DNA from 2 places in the Corynebacterium aquilae DSM 44791 genome. Region 1 is predicted to be linked to the other one. Evidence: predicted binding sites of a transcription regulator. Region 1 holds the regulator's gene; the other holds the start of a gene.

Region 1 (7,426 bases):
CACAGCGAGGGTGTCCACGCCGGCCAGGGCGCAGGCGTGGGAGACGTTGATGCCTTTACCGCCGGCGGTGCCGGTGGTTTGGGCGAGCCGTTGCACCGTTCCGGGGCGGAGGGCTTCGCTGAGCACCAGTGTTTGGTCGGTGGAGGGATTGGGGGTCAGTGTCAGGATCATGGAATGAGGACCTTGATGTTGTGGGCCTGCAAAAGTTGGATGTGTTCCTCGCTTAAGCCCGCGTCGGTGACGATGACATCAATGTCGTCGAGTTGGGCGAAAGTAACGAGGTAGTCCTCGTCGAATTTGGAGGAATCGCACAAAAGAACGCAGGTGTTGGAGTTACGCACCATGGCGCGTTTAACGCTGGCTTCGGCGGGGTCTGGGGTGGATAGTCCGTGCCCGGAGGAAATGCCGTTGGTGCCGATGAAGCAGTAGTCGGCCCGTAGGTTGCTGATTGCCTCGGAGGCTTGTTCCCCGACGACGGCTTGGGTGTAGGCCTTGATGGTGCCGCCGATGAGGTTGACTCCCGACATGCCGCCGCTGGCAAGGGTGGCGCCGGCGGGCAGGGAGTTGGTGACCACAGTCCAGCGTTGGGAGTTGTGCGCGGCGAGAAGTGCTTCGGCGAAAGCTGCGGTGGTGGTTCCTGCATCGATAAGGATTGATGCATTGTCTGCGGGGAGCAGAGTGACAGCTGCTTGGGCGATGGCGAGTTTCTCGTCGGAGTGTGAGTGCTCGTTGTGCCAGTAGGAGGTTTCCTGTTCCGCGTTGGCGGTGTGGGAAACTGCGCCGCCGTGAACCCGGGAGACTAGGCCCTGTTTTTCCAGGTAGCTTAGGTCTCTGCGGATTGTTTCGGGGGTTACTTGGTATCGCTCAGCGAGGTGGGCCACGCTGCCGTGGCCGACCTTTTGAATGTGATCAGCGATTGTGGACCGCCGCTCCCTTACTGTGAGCATTGTCACCTCCATGTCTGTGGTGTGCTAGCGCCACATGTTTGCCATGTGGCTAAACCCGGTCGCATGAGAGGGTTTAGCCACATTTAAGCACAGAATGTGTGAAAAATGTAGCGAAATCCCACAAAAACCTGTGGGAAATCCAACATTTAGTGTCCGGTTGTTGCCGATCGGCCCTGTCTGAAAGGTGGTATGTTGGAAGAAACCCACAAAGTGAGGACAGGAACGCACCCATGAACGATGTGACCTCCGATACCGTCATCAAGGGCACTGCAGTTGTGCCCGGCATTGCCTTTGCCGACGCTGTTTGGATCCGCCCCCGCCCTGAGCTCCCCTCCGCAGGCCCAGTTGTTGCCGAGGATCAGCGCGAAGAAGAACACAACCGCTTCCTTGCAGCCGCCGATGCTGTTGCCGCTCGTCTCGACGAGCGCTCCAGCAAGGCCGAAGGTGCTGCCAAGGAAGTTCTGTCGGCAACAGCCGGCATGGTCCGCGACCGCGGATGGCGCAAGGCTGTCAAGAAGAACATCACCTCCGGCCACCCCGCTGACTACGCGGTAGTCGCCGCGACCACCAAATTCATCTCCATGTTTGAGGCTGCGGGTGGTGTGATGGCCGAGCGCGTCACTGACCTGCGCGATATTCGCGACCGCACCATCGCAGAGCTGCGTGGCGAAGAAGAACCAGGCTTGCCCCAGGTGGACGGTCCGGTCGTCCTGTTCGCAGACGATCTTTCCCCGGCAGATACCGCTGCCCTAGACACCAGCCTCTTCGTTGCCCTGGTCACTGAACTTGGTGGCCCGACTTCGCACACCGCGATCATCGCCCGTCAACTCAACGTGCCTTGCATCGTTGCGGTTGGGGAGAAGCTGAAGAACATCTCCGCCGGCGAAAAGGTTCTCGTCGATGGCTCCCTGGGAACCATCACCACCGGCGCAGACCCCGCCCAGGCTGAGGCCATGGTTGCCGAATACAAGGAGTTCGCAGAGCGCGTCGCCCAGTGGCGTGGCCCCGCACAAACCAAGGACGGCCACCGCGTCCAACTCCTCGCGAACGTGCAAGACGGCAATGCCGCCCGCGTTGCAGCCGCCACCCAGGCGGAAGGCATCGGTCTGTTCCGCACCGAAATGTGCTTCCTGTCCGCCACCACCGAACCCTCGGTCGATGAGCAGGCAAACGTATACAAGAAGGTGCTGGAGCGTTTCCCCGAGTCCAAGGTTGTCGTTCGCTCCCTGGATGCCGGATCCGACAAGCCCGTCGCCTTCGCCACCATGGCTGACGAGATGAACCCCGCTTTGGGCGTGCGCGGTCTGCGCGTTGCACGCGCCAACGAGCCGCTGCTGACCCGACAGCTTGACGCTATCGCACAGGCTGCCCAGGAACTCGGTCGCGACGACAATGCTCCCACCTGGGTGATGGCCCCCATGGTTGCCACCACCCGCGAAGCACGCTGGTTCTCTGAACTGTGCAAGGAGCGTGGCCTGACCCCGGGTGCGATGATCGAGGTTCCCGCTGCCGCACTGATGGCAGACAAGATCATGCCGTACCTGGAGTTCGTCTCCATCGGTACCAACGATCTCACCCAGTACACCATGGCAGCCGACCGCATGTCCCCGCAGCTGGCTTACCTGACCGACCCGTGGCAGCCCGCCGTGCTGCGACTGATCAAGCACACCTGCGACGAAGGCAAGCGCTTTGACACCGCCGTCGGCGTGTGTGGCGAAGCCGCCGCTGACCCGCTGTTGGCTTGCGTTCTCACCGGCCTGGGTGTGAACTCCCTGTCCGCCGCCTCCACCGCCATTGCCGGCGTAGGTGCACAGCTGGCAGACGTCACCCTGGAGACCTGCCAGAAGGCCGCTGAGGCAGCCCTGGACGCCGAGGGTGCTATCGCCGCACGCGAAGCTGTGCGCGCAGTCATCAAGGGCTAACCCCCGACAAAATAGCGGTGTGGCCCCTCGATAAGTTTCGAGGGGCCACACCGCTATCGCCATAACAAAGGGGTGTTGCTCTCATACCGCGAAAGCAACACCCCGCCGAAGGCGATGAAAACTACTCGCCAGGCTCAGCGATCACAACCTCAATGCCCCGCTCACGCAACGCATCAACGAACGTCGACGGGGCACCCTTGTCAGTGATCACAACATCGATATCGTCCAACGTGGCAAAGCTCACCAAGTAATCGCAGCCCATCTTGGACGCATCGCACAACACGACAACTTTACGGGCGTTGATAATCATTGCCCGCTTCACTGCGGCTTCCTGCGAATCCGCAGTAGACAGGCCGTGATCCAGAGTCAAGGCATTGGTGCCAATAAAAGCCACATCAGCCCGCATCAACGCCAGCGTGCGCAAAGCGGTATCACCAACCACGGCTTGAGTAATGGCACGAACACTGCCACCCAGCAACTGGACCTCATCGAGGCCAGCAGAAGCCAAGTTCAATGCGATGGGAAGGCAGTTGGTCACAATCGACCAATGGCGGGCCTGAGAATTTTGAGATAACAAGTCTGCAAAAGTCGACAACGTGGTGCCCGCATCAAGGAACAGGCCGCCATGGGCCTGCGGCAAATAACGTAGCGCGGCGTGGGCGATCGCATTTTTCGCTGTCGATGCCGACTTACTACGAGCATCCACAGTGAACTCAGTCGTCTGGAAATTCTGGCTCGCTACTGCACCGCCATGCACTCGGTGCACCGTGCCCTCTTGATCCAAAATCGCCAAATCGCGACGAATCGTTTCAGCCGTGACATTAAACCGGGCGGCGAGCTCCGTGACATTGACGCGCCCTTCAACAGCGGTCAGGGAAGCGATCTGGCGACGGCGTTCCTCTGCGTACATGGTGCTCCTAGCGGTGAAATAAACATGAGGACAAAAAATCAAAACATCGGTGCACCTGAGAATCTGTGCATGTGCCCGAATCCACTCTCTAGTTTGTCATGAATGCCCGATTTTTTGGGGCCAGTCGGGTGTGATCTGACTGGGATTATCGCCACATAATCCAACAGATACGGAATGAAACAGGAGGGATGTCCACCTATAACTGCTGATAAACCCTTGTATTGTTTCTGATTCTGTGTCTTTCGTCCGCGATGATTCAAATAAGCTAGACCAGCAGAACTACCCCTATGTGGGGGTGTATTTTTTGTTTGGTGCGGTCTTTAAAAACCACATGGCGCTCCCAAGAGATGCCACACGAAAAACCCCTTCCGAAACCCAGGTCGGAAGGGGTAGAAGAATGCTAAACGCCACCCTAAAGCTTGCGCATCACAGATACAACGCGCCCCAGGATCTCGGCCTCGTTGGCCGGAATCGGATCGAATTGCGTGTTGTGGGGGAGTAGCCACACCCCAGTCGAATCTTTGTGGAACTCCTTGACGGTAGCCTCTCCGTCGATCATCGCCGCCACAAAATCGCCCTGTTGGGCAACCTTTTGCGACTTGACGATCACCCAGTCACCGTCAAGGATGCCGGCATCCTGCATTGATTCGCCGACGACCTGCAGCATGTAAAGCTCACCATCGCCAACAATCTCGACGGGCATGGGGAAGTATTCCTCCACATGCTGTTCGGCAAGAATCGGATTGCCTGCAGCAATACGACCAACCACCGGAATGTAGGCAGGCTGGCTGGCAGCCTCCCCCTCGGAAACCTCCGGCGCCTTAACCGTTTTACGTCCCGGCTTTTGCTTCTCCGCCGGAAGGTTCTTCACGTTAACGGCCCTTGGCTTATTGGCGTCGCGCTTGAGGAAGCCCTTCTTTTCCAACTCGCGTAGCTGATAGGCGACGGAAGAAGTGGATTGCAGGCCTGTCGCGTCGCCGATCTCGCGAATGCTGGGCGGATATCCGCGCAGCAGTACGGCATCGTGGATGACCTCAAGGATGCGCCGTTGGCGATCGGACAGGGAGGACTTGTCGGGGGTTTTGTTATTCATCTGAGTCCAGGTTGCTTGAATATTCGAATATTCGTACTAAGGGTGTCGTGAGCCATCATAGCTAAGGTTTCGGGTGGCATCTGGAGGGCGTGCCGAAAAACCGGGGGGTTGTTCTAAGGGGCATATCCCTGGAAGCAATTCGGCTCGATCGGGCGTGGCATCCAAAAATGGTGGGCCGAAAAGAACCTTAGGGTTCGAACGTGTTCGAAAAGATGCGAGTTTTTACTAATCGTTCGAACATGGCTGTATGTGGCGACCGCGAATGCTTCGCGTTATTGCAGTAAGCATAGCTGATTGTGCGGGGGAGTGGCTAGTGGAATGGTCGTTTTTGTTCAGACTTGTTCGAACGGATGAGCTATGGTAAAAATCGAACATGTAAGCGGAACTCGAACACAGGTGCTAAATTTATCTGCAAGGCTTCGAGCCCGGGTTTAAGCTTCACATCACTAAAAACGACACCCCGAAACAGACATACCCTCTGGCGTGTTTGCCGGAAGAAAAGGACTGCCATCATGACTGCTCGCACCATCAACAACGCTATGCCCTCCACTAGCACTGCTGTGTTCGAACCGGGTCGGTTGCCTTCCGCCAGGGTTTCATCTGGTGTTCGCACCGTGACTGTGCACTACCGCGAGCCAGCGCGGGATAACGGCGCAGATTCTCGTCGATTCTCGAGCATCTTGCTCGGCGGAACCTTCGGAATGGTGATGGGGCTTGCTTTCCTCATCCTGGGGCCGGCGCCCGACGATTCCCCACAAATGATGCCTATGGGGCATGAGACTTCCCTGACCAGTATTGCCAAGTAAGGGTTCTGGCTGGGCGCTGTCATATACATCCCGCAGAGATGCACCGCGTCGTGGCTTTGTGTGGCCTATCTCCGTGCACTTTTACCGCACGAGTGGAAGGTCTCAGAAAGCCACGGCGTAGCTGGTTTTTGCGGGCATTTTTTGTGTGTGCCTGCTCCCTTTAGGGACAACAAGTGAAGCGACTAAGGTTTAGAGGCGCATCGCCCACCAGTAGAGCTTGCTCGACCTGAACAAGGATTGATCCTCATGTATTGCCCTTTTTGTGCCAATCACAGCTCCAGTGTGATCGACTCCCGTGTGGTGGACAGTGGGTCTGCTATTCGGCGACGCCGGGAGTGCCCCGAATGTGGCGGTCGATTCACCACGGTGGAAAAGGCGATGTTGTTGGTGGTGAAACGAAATGGCGTGACGGAACCTTTTTCGCGCGACAAGGTTATTTTGGGTGTGCGGCGGGCGTGCCAGGGGCGAAACGTCAGCGATGACGCTTTGAAACGGCTTGCTCAAGAGGTGGAGGAAACTGTGCGTTTGAAGGGCACCTCGCAGGTCAACGCCAACGATATCGGTTTGGCTATTTTGGATCCGCTGCGGGAGCTTGATGAGGTGGCTTATCTGCGATTTGCGTCTGTCTACCGCAGTTTTGATAGTGCAGAAGACTTCGAAAAGGAAATTCGCATGATGCGACGGCATGCGAAGTCTTCGCTGAAGTAAGAATCAAGGTGCCCGGCCGATTTGTCGGCGGGCACCTTGTTTTTGTCTGTTATCCCAATTTTGCGATTGCTTTTTCGATGCGGCGGGCGCTGACGGTTCCTGCGGTGCCGAGTCGTTGTGCAAACAGGCTCACGCGCAATTCTTCGATCATGAAGATGATGTCTTTGACTGCTGCTGTTTTTTCAGCGCCCGGTCCGAGCTGTGCCAGTTTTTGTTCTAGGAGCTGTTGCACATTTTCGATGGTCATGGACAGATCTTCGTCGCGGTCGGGATCGCGATCCATGTCTTCGAGACGAATCTTCATCGCTTCGAGATAGCGGGGGAGATGCCGGAGGCGCGCTGCTCCGTGAAGTGAGAGCGCGTGCGGGGGGAGCAGCACGGACAGTTGTTTGGTCATGTCGTCGATGGCGGGCCCGCTCCAGGCTGAAAGTTCGTCGGCGACGTGCGCGTAGGTGACCAGCGCGGGGGCTAGTGCGACGACCATTTGGCGAACCCTGGAGGGGACATCTTTGCTGACTGCTTGCTGTAGGGTGGCGAATTCTTCCGGGGAGCGGACTGGTCCGCCATGCGCGATGAGGCTGTCGCGAATCGCGGCGACGCGTGCATCGTCGACGAGTCCCTGGGCGCCACCGTGGGGGTAGTTTTCCACCGCAACCCGTTGTGTCAAGGGGAGGCCATTGACCATGCGTTGGGTGTTGACCGTGATGGAACGCAGAAGCAGCGTGATCGTGGCGGTGAGGTGGCTGGCATCGGCCGCTGCTTTGGTGGGTTTTGCTTCCACTGCTACGCCGCCTGGGGTGGCGACGAGTGCCGGGTAGGTGGTGACGGCTTGGCCGTCGACGGTGCTGGTGATTTCTTCGGGGATGGTGCCGAGAGTTTGGGCGGTCCATTCCGGGGCTTCGTCGTGATATGCGGCTGCGCCGACTTTCTTGACGGAGGAGGAAATGTGTTTGGCGTTGCGTTCTTTGAGGGCTTTTAGGTTGCGGTCGCGGTCGATGATTTTGCCGCGTTTGTCGATGGCTGCGTAGGAGGGGCGCAGG
Region 2 (7,426 bases), 1.2 Mb from region 1:
CGACTACTACCAGCTGCGGCTGCCCATCGACCAGATTCGGGATGCCAGCCAGCTTCGGCAAGCGCTGGGCACGCTGATCCACGCCCTCGGCCCGGAGCTCGCCCGCACCCAACACCTGCTGGTGCCCAACATTGCGGAAGCCCGCCGCAGCCGCGGCCGGTGGGAGGAACACAGCTTCTACGGCGGCGGGGTTGAGGAATGCTGGATGGCGTGGGGGCTCGAACCCCACCACCGGCTCGGCATTGCCGAAATCAAAGCGCAATCCCGACAGCTGCGCGCGCCCGGCCTTTCCATCCTGCGCACCCCCGGCACCGGGGAAGAAAAAGATCCCTACCTGCAATTAGCGCTGGCAGCCGCCTGGGTTTTCGCCCCCAGTAAAGACGTGGCCGTCACCGCTACCACCCACGACGGCTACAGCGGGGTGCCACTGCACCCGGCGGCCGGAATCGACCTGGGGCCAGCCCGCGGGCCCATCCGGCACAACGGCCGCGGGGTGTTCACCCGGCGACTCGCGCAAGGCTATGCCGCCATCAACGTGGGCGAAGACATCTCCACCGTCGGCCCGCGCGGCCAAAGGGTCACCCTCACCCCGTTTCGCGGCTACCTGTGGGGCGCACCCGCCTGGTAACAAACAGCGAACACACAAAAGAAAAACAGCCGGCATCACCGACAAAAAGCCCGCGGCGCGCACCCTGGGGTGGTGCGCCGCGGGCTTGTCATGCAGGCTAGAAGGAGCTGTTCCAGGCGGACTGCGCCGTGGCCGCGGCGGCGGTGGGGGTGGCTGCGGCTTTGCGGCGCAGGTGAACCTCCAGGGGGATAAGCACCACGGCAGCCACCGCGATCATCACAGCAATCAGGCACAGGGCAAAGCCGATGACGTCACTCAGCATGGGTGGTGCTCCTTCGCCCGACAATAGTGAAAAGTATGTGCATCAAAACGATCTATGCTGTATGCACTATAGGACAGGGGTGGGGGCAATTTGAAGCTATCAACCTCGGGACAAGGGAAGTCTCAGCGAGTTTTTAACTTCCAGGCAGGTTGGCGTCCTAGCGGGACTGGGTTGGCTGCGGGGGATTTTTGAACTCTTCCGGAACCGGCGCCTGGGATCCGGTGTGCACCAGGTAGAAACCAATGCCCATCATCACGGTGATAACTCCACACAGCACGACCCGGGCGACCCGGGCGGGCCGCTGCTTGCGGGTGCTGTGGCGCAGCTGCACAAAAGACGCCACCACCACGATCAGCGGCACGGCGAACAGGAAGTACCAGCCCTGGAAGAAAATCACCACACACACCGCGGACGCCAACCACAGGGCGATGTCGATGGCGCTTTGCTTTTCGACCGCGGGTTGTGGTGCTTGGCCCTCGGAAGAATCGGCGCGGTGATTGTCGGCCGCGCCGAGCGGGGTGTTCGTGGCAGGTGAGTTCTGTGCGCGTTTTTTTGTGCGACGACCCATGGTGTGCTGCTTTCGATCGGAAAAAACGGGGTGATGCGCTGCCACGTTGTGGCCCGCAGGTGCAACTGTAGTCGGTGCAGGTATCGGTGGCAGGTGGTGGGGCAGGGCCTAAAAAACCACCCGGGCTTGCCCCCTGGGGAAGGGGAGGAGCCGGGGTGGTGTGCGCGGGTTATGCGGGACGCTAGCGGCGCATGATCTTCTTCGACAGCCAGTTGCCGAACAGCTGGGCGATTTGCACGATGATGATGATCACCGCGGTGGCCACCCAGGTGACGTTCCAGTCGAAGGCCTGGTAGCCGTAGACGATGGCGAAGTTGCCCAGGCCACCGCCGCCGACGTAGCCGGCCATGGCGGACATGTCGACAACCGCGATAAATGCGAAGGTGTAGCCGAGGATCAGCGGGCCTAGGGTTTCCGGAATGATCACGGTGCGGATGATCTGCCAGGGGCTAGCGCCCATGGCGCGGGCGGCTTCCACCACGCCGGGGTCCAGGGACACCAGGTTTTGCTCCACGATGCGGGCGATGCCGAAGGAGGCGGCGACGATCATGACGAACAGGGCGGCGTTGGTGCCGATGGTGGTGCCGACCACCCCGCGGGTGACGGGGCCCAGGGCTGCCAGCAAGATGATGAAGGGGATGGGTCGGACGAAGTTGACCACCACGTTCAAAACCGTGTAGAGCGCCTTGTTGCGCAGGATGCCTTGCTCGCGGGTGGTGTAGAGCAGCATGCCGAGTGCCAGGCCGATGAAGCCGGCGATGATGAGGGTGCCGACCACCATGTACAGGGTGGTCCAGACTGCTTCTTCCAGTTTGGGGGTGAGGCGATCCCAGTTTGCCGCCAAGATTGTGGTGGTCATCGCAAGATCTCCTCGCAGTCGGTGGTGGTTGAGAGTTGTTCGTAGAAGCCCTGGACGGCATCCTCATCGCCGGTCAGACGGACGGTGACCTTGCCGAAGCTGTGCTTCTGCAGGGTGGTGATGCCACCGTGCACGATGGAAATCCGGGCGCCGGCTTCGCGGGCTTTGGCGGCGGCGGCGAAGAAGCCGGATTCCTCGGTGAGGTTCACGGTGAACAGGCGGCCGTCCTTGGCCAGCAGGTCATCGGCTTCGACGACGTCGGGGGTGTTGCGCAGGGAGGTCGCGACGAAGCGGGCGGCAACGTCGGTCTGCGGGTTGGAGAACACGTCGTAGACGCTGCCGTATTCGACGATGCGGCCGTTTTCCATCACCGCAACCTTGTCGGCGATGGAGCGCACCACGTCCATTTCGTGGGTGATGACCACGATGGTGATGCCGAGTTCCTTGTTGACTTTGCGCAGCAGCTTGAGGACTTCGTGGGTGGTGTCCGGGTCCAGCGCGGAGGTCGCCTCGTCGGCGAGTAGCAGGGCGGGGTTGGTGGCCAGTGCGCGGGCGATGCCGACGCGCTGTTTTTGGCCGCCGGATAGTTGCTCCGGGTAGTTGTTGCCCTTGTCGCCCAGGCCCACGAATTCCAGCAGTTCCGCTACTCGCTTGTCGCGCTGTGCTTTGGGCATGCCCGCCAGTTTCAGCGGGTAGGCGACGTTGCCGGCGGCGGTGCGGGAGGACAGCAGGTTGAACTGCTGGAAAATCATGCCGATGCCGCGGCGCAGCGTGCGTAGCTGTTTTTCGGGCATGCCGACGACGTTGTGCTCGCCGACGTACAGCTCGCCGCTGGTGGGGGTGTCCAGCCCGTTGATCATGCGCACGAGCGTGGATTTACCGGCGCCGGAGTAGCCGATGATGCCGATGACTTCGCCGGGTTCAACGGTGAGGTTGATGCCTTTGAGTGCCTCGGTGCGGTGGCCGCCGTTGTCGAAGACCTTGGTGAGGTTTTTGAATTCGACGCGGGTGCCACCGTGGGTGGTGCTCGCGCTGGGGGAGTTGGTGGGTGTGGCCACGGGGAACTCTTCCGTTTTTACTGGTGGTGGTTGGGTGCAGCAGCGCGCGCCCGGCCGTCGGCGGGAGCGTTTCCTCACCAGTTGGGTGGGGTGCTGCTCAGCCGGCGGCGGGCGCGCGGAAGCTTTCGCGAAAAGACTGTGCTTACCCCGACTTTTTGGGGGCGTGCAGCCTTAAGCCGGGGTGGGGTGGTTACTTGCCGTCTTTTTCGGCGGCCTCGAGCTTGTCGAGGATGGCCTGCAGCTCGGAGGCGGGGCGGCGGACCGGTACGGAGGTGCCGTCGGTGTCCTCAGCCTGTGCCTTTTCGACCTCGGGGGTCTGGTAGATCTCGATGAACTTCTTCAGCGCCTCGGAGTTGGCGTCGTCTTCGCGGGCGGCGATGACGTTGATGTAGGGCTCGGCGGCCTCGGAGTTCGGGTCGTCCTTGTAGGCGGCGGAGCTGGCCTGGATGCCGGCGCGGCCGAGGAAGTTGTTGTTAATGATGGCGGGCTTGCCTTCGCCGTAGGCGACGGGGGTTTGCTCGGCGGCCAGCGGGTTGACCTTCACCTTGGACTTCGCCTCGTCGATGTCGGCGGGGGTCGGGGTGATCAGGCCTTCTTCCTTCAGGGTCAGCAGGCCGGCGCCGACGAGCACGTTAATGGCGCGACCCTGGTTGGAGGGGTCGTTCGGGATGGCGACGGTTTCGCCCTCGATGCCATCAATGTTGTCGTGGCCCTTCCAGAACAGCGACAGCGGCACAATGTAGGTGGAGGCCACCGGCACCAGGTGCTGGTTTTCGCCCACGTTGTAGCCGGCGAGGAACTTCAGGTGCTGGAAAGCGTTGGCGTCGATGGTGCCTTCGGCCAGGGCCTTGTTGGGGGTGGTGTAGTCGGAGAAATCGACGACGTCGAGGTCGAGGCCGTTCTTTTTGGCTTCGTCTTCGATAACGTCCCATGCCTTGGAGCCGGCCTCGGTGGTGCCGACCTTCAAAGACAGCTTCTGGTCGGAGCCGGAAGCGTCGCTGGAGCCGGAGTCGTTAGAGCAGGCGACGAGGGAGAAAGAAAGGGCGCCGGCCAGGGCCAGGGAGCCAAACTTGCGGAGGTTCATGATGTCAGTGTCCTTCGGTGATTAATTGGGGTGTTGTTTGCTGCTGGCTATTGGGATGTCGGGGTGGGCTGCTGATTGTGATTGCCTGCCGCCTGCCGACAAAAGTAGACAGAGCTTTCTAGTTCGGTGGGAACTCTAGCACCGCGCAGCGATTGTGTACAGCTCTGTCTAAACCGCTTCGTCTAGTAGGTCGTATTTACACCATGTTTTGCGCAGCGTGCAGGCCCTTTTTGACCCCTGTCACAGTGGGGCGAAAAGCGCCTTATCTCCACGCTTTGACGCGGAAGTTTTCATGCATGCACACGCGCCTGTGCGGGGGCTGGGATGATGGGGGCTTGCCGGGTTTTGGGTGGGGGAGTTTTTGGGCAACTGGGACAGTGTCGCGGGTGGGGCGGGGGCTTGAGAGAGATTCGATTATGTGTGCGAATCGCTGTTAGGGTGTGAGGCATGGACTTTGAGCAGCGGCCCTTGGGGATTAATGGGCGCGGCGTGAGCTGGCGGGAGATTAACGACCTGCTCTCGGGTAAGAATATCGGCCCCCTCGTTCCGATAGAACACCTGGGCAAAGGTGATAAAACCACATCTTCTACGCACAAACGAGCAAGTGGTGGCGCGGATGCGCGCGGCCCCCGGTTTGCGGAACTACACGCCTATTCCTCCTACTGCTTCATGAAGGGCGCCTCCAGCCCGGAAGAATTTATCGAACAAGCGTCCATACTTGGGCTGGAGGCAATCGCCCTGATCGATATCGACGGGTTCTATGGGGCGGCCCGCACCGCGGAAGCCGCCGCAGAGTTCGGCGTGAACACCGTCTACGGCGTCGAACTAACGCTAGGTTCGGCCACCCTGACCCTGCTATGCCGCGGGGTGGAAGGCTACCGGGCGCTCAGCCACATCATCACCGACGCCCACATGGCCGGCGGGGAAAAAGGCGTGACCCGCTACCCACCCTTGGATGAGATTGCCGCCCGCTGCCACAACACAGTATTCGCCGTGGCCTGCGAACAATGGTTAGGCCCGGTGGCCGCAGACATCAAACTCAGCGCCGAACAAGACAGCGCGATTGCGCGCGCCGGGCAGCACAGCGGCATCGCCGCCCTGGTGGAAGCGTTCGGCAAGGACGCCGTGGTAGTACAACTTCCCGCCCGCATGCTCCCCGAAGACGCGGACCTCCACCTCCAGTTGCGCCGTCAAGCACACCAATGGGGGCTGCGGATGTTCTTAAGCGGCCGCCCCCAAGCCGCCCTAAAAGAACACACCCACCTGGCGGCGGCGAAAAATTCCCTCGCGCGCCGCGAAAGCCTGGAGCAAGCCCACGGGCAGCTGCACCCCATGGGGGCCACCTGGCTAGTCGACGGGGCAACGCTTGCCGCCCGACACCCGGACTGCATCGACGCGATCGCCACAACCGTCGAATTAGCCGCACAGTGCGCATTCGAGCTAGAACTAGTCGCCCCCCAGCTGCCACCCTTTAACACCCCCGAAGGCTTCGACGAGTACTCCTGGCTGGAAAAACTCACCTTGGAAAGGATGACTGCCCGCTACGCCAGCCGCACCGCGGATATTCGCGCCGCCGCCCACACCCAAGTCCAACACGAACTACGCATCATCCGGCAGCTGGCATTTCCGGGATACTTCCTCATCGTGTGCGACCTGGTCGACTTTTGCCGGGACAACAACATCTTGTGCCAGGGGCGCGGCTCCGCGGCGAACTCCGCCGTGTGCTTCTCCTTAGGAATCACCAACGTAGAACCCATCAGCAACGGATTGCTGTTTGAGCGTTTCCTCTCCCCAGACCGCGACGGCCCACCCGACATCGATATCGACATCGAATCAGGCCGCCGCGAAGAAGTCATCCAATACGCCTACCGCCGCTACGGGCGCGACAACGCCGCCCAAGTCGCCAACGTGATGACCTACCGCCGAAAAGGCGCGATACGCGACGCGGCACGCGCACTGGGCTACCCGCAAGGCGCCTGCGACGCCTTCAGCGCCGGGCGGGCCGAACCACCCCACCGCGTCGAAGAGCTGGCAGAACAATTCCTCAACCACCCCCGCCATCTAGGAATCCATTCCGGCGGCATGGTGATCTGCGACCGCCCCATCGCCGAGGTCGTGCCCTGCGAATGGGCCCGCAAAAAAGACCGCTCAGTCGTGCAATGGGACAAAGACGACTGCGCCTGGGCGGGCCTGGTCAAATTCGACCTGCTAGGCCTGGGCATGCTGGAAGCACTCCACCACACCCTCGACCTGATCGCCCAGCACCGCGGGGACCACATCAACCTTTGGGAACTCGACTGCGCCGACCCCAAGGTCTACGACATGCTCTCCCGCGCCGACGCAGTCGGAGTCTTTCAAGTGGAATCCCGCGCCCAAATGGCCACCCTCCCACGACTAAAACCACGAGTCTTTTTCGACCTGGTCGTCGAAGTCGCCCTCATCCGGCCCGGCCCCATCCAAGGCGGCAGCGTGCACCCCTACATCCGGCGCCGCAACGGCCTCGAAGAAGTCACCTACGACCACCCCTGCCTCGAGCCGGCCCTGGAAAAAACCCTGGGCATCCCCCTATTCCAAGAACAGCTCATGCAAATCGCCAAAGACGCCGCCGGGTTTTCCGGCGCCGAAGCCGACAGCCTGCGGCGCGCCATGGGGTCGAAACGCTCCCCAGAAAAAATGGCCCGCCTGAAAAAACGCTTCTACCAAGGGCTAGAAAGCACCCAAGGCATCACCGGGGACACCGCAGATTTGCTATGGACAAAAATGGTGGCCTTCGCCGCCTACGGATTCCCGGAATCGCACTCCCAATCCTTCGCCTCCCTGGTGTACTTCTCCGCCTGGCTGAAGTACTACTACCCGGCAGAATTCTGCGCCGGCCTGCTCCGCGCCCAACCCATGGGCTTCTACTCCCCCCAATCCCTCATCGCGGACGCCCGCCGCCACGCAGTCACCATCCTGCCCATCGATATC

The links. The regulator LexA, encoded in region 1, represses DNA repair genes until DNA is damaged. The targets are predictions, from matches to a motif close to CGAACANNTGTTCG.
Region 2: CAQU_RS02310 (error-prone DNA polymerase) is a predicted target of LexA. The motif match lies at 4,871-4,884, and genes of this name have one in related genera.

The regions. Positions count from the first base shown of each region.
Region 1 is NZ_CP009245.1:1,699,445-1,706,870, reverse strand. It holds gene CAQU_RS07215 (1-phosphofructokinase family hexose kinase) at 1-171, opposite strand, end outside; gene CAQU_RS07210 (DeoR/GlpR family DNA-binding transcription regulator) at 168-947, opposite strand; gene ptsP (phosphoenolpyruvate--protein phosphotransferase) at 1,178-2,869, shown strand; gene CAQU_RS07200 (DeoR/GlpR family DNA-binding transcription regulator) at 2,991-3,779, opposite strand; gene lexA (transcriptional repressor LexA) at 4,192-4,872, opposite strand; gene CAQU_RS07190 (hypothetical protein) at 5,385-5,678, shown strand; gene nrdR (transcriptional regulator NrdR) at 5,925-6,386, shown strand; gene hrpA (ATP-dependent RNA helicase HrpA) at 6,436-7,426, opposite strand, start outside.
Region 2 is NZ_CP009245.1:519,643-527,068, forward strand. It holds gene CAQU_RS02285 (putative glycoside hydrolase) at 1-628, shown strand, start outside; gene CAQU_RS12555 (hypothetical protein) at 726-890, opposite strand; gene CAQU_RS02290 (hypothetical protein) at 1,048-1,458, opposite strand; gene CAQU_RS02295 (methionine ABC transporter permease) at 1,640-2,317, opposite strand; gene CAQU_RS02300 (methionine ABC transporter ATP-binding protein) at 2,314-3,375, opposite strand; gene CAQU_RS02305 (MetQ/NlpA family ABC transporter substrate-binding protein) at 3,566-4,459, opposite strand; gene CAQU_RS02310 (error-prone DNA polymerase) at 4,907-7,426, shown strand, end outside.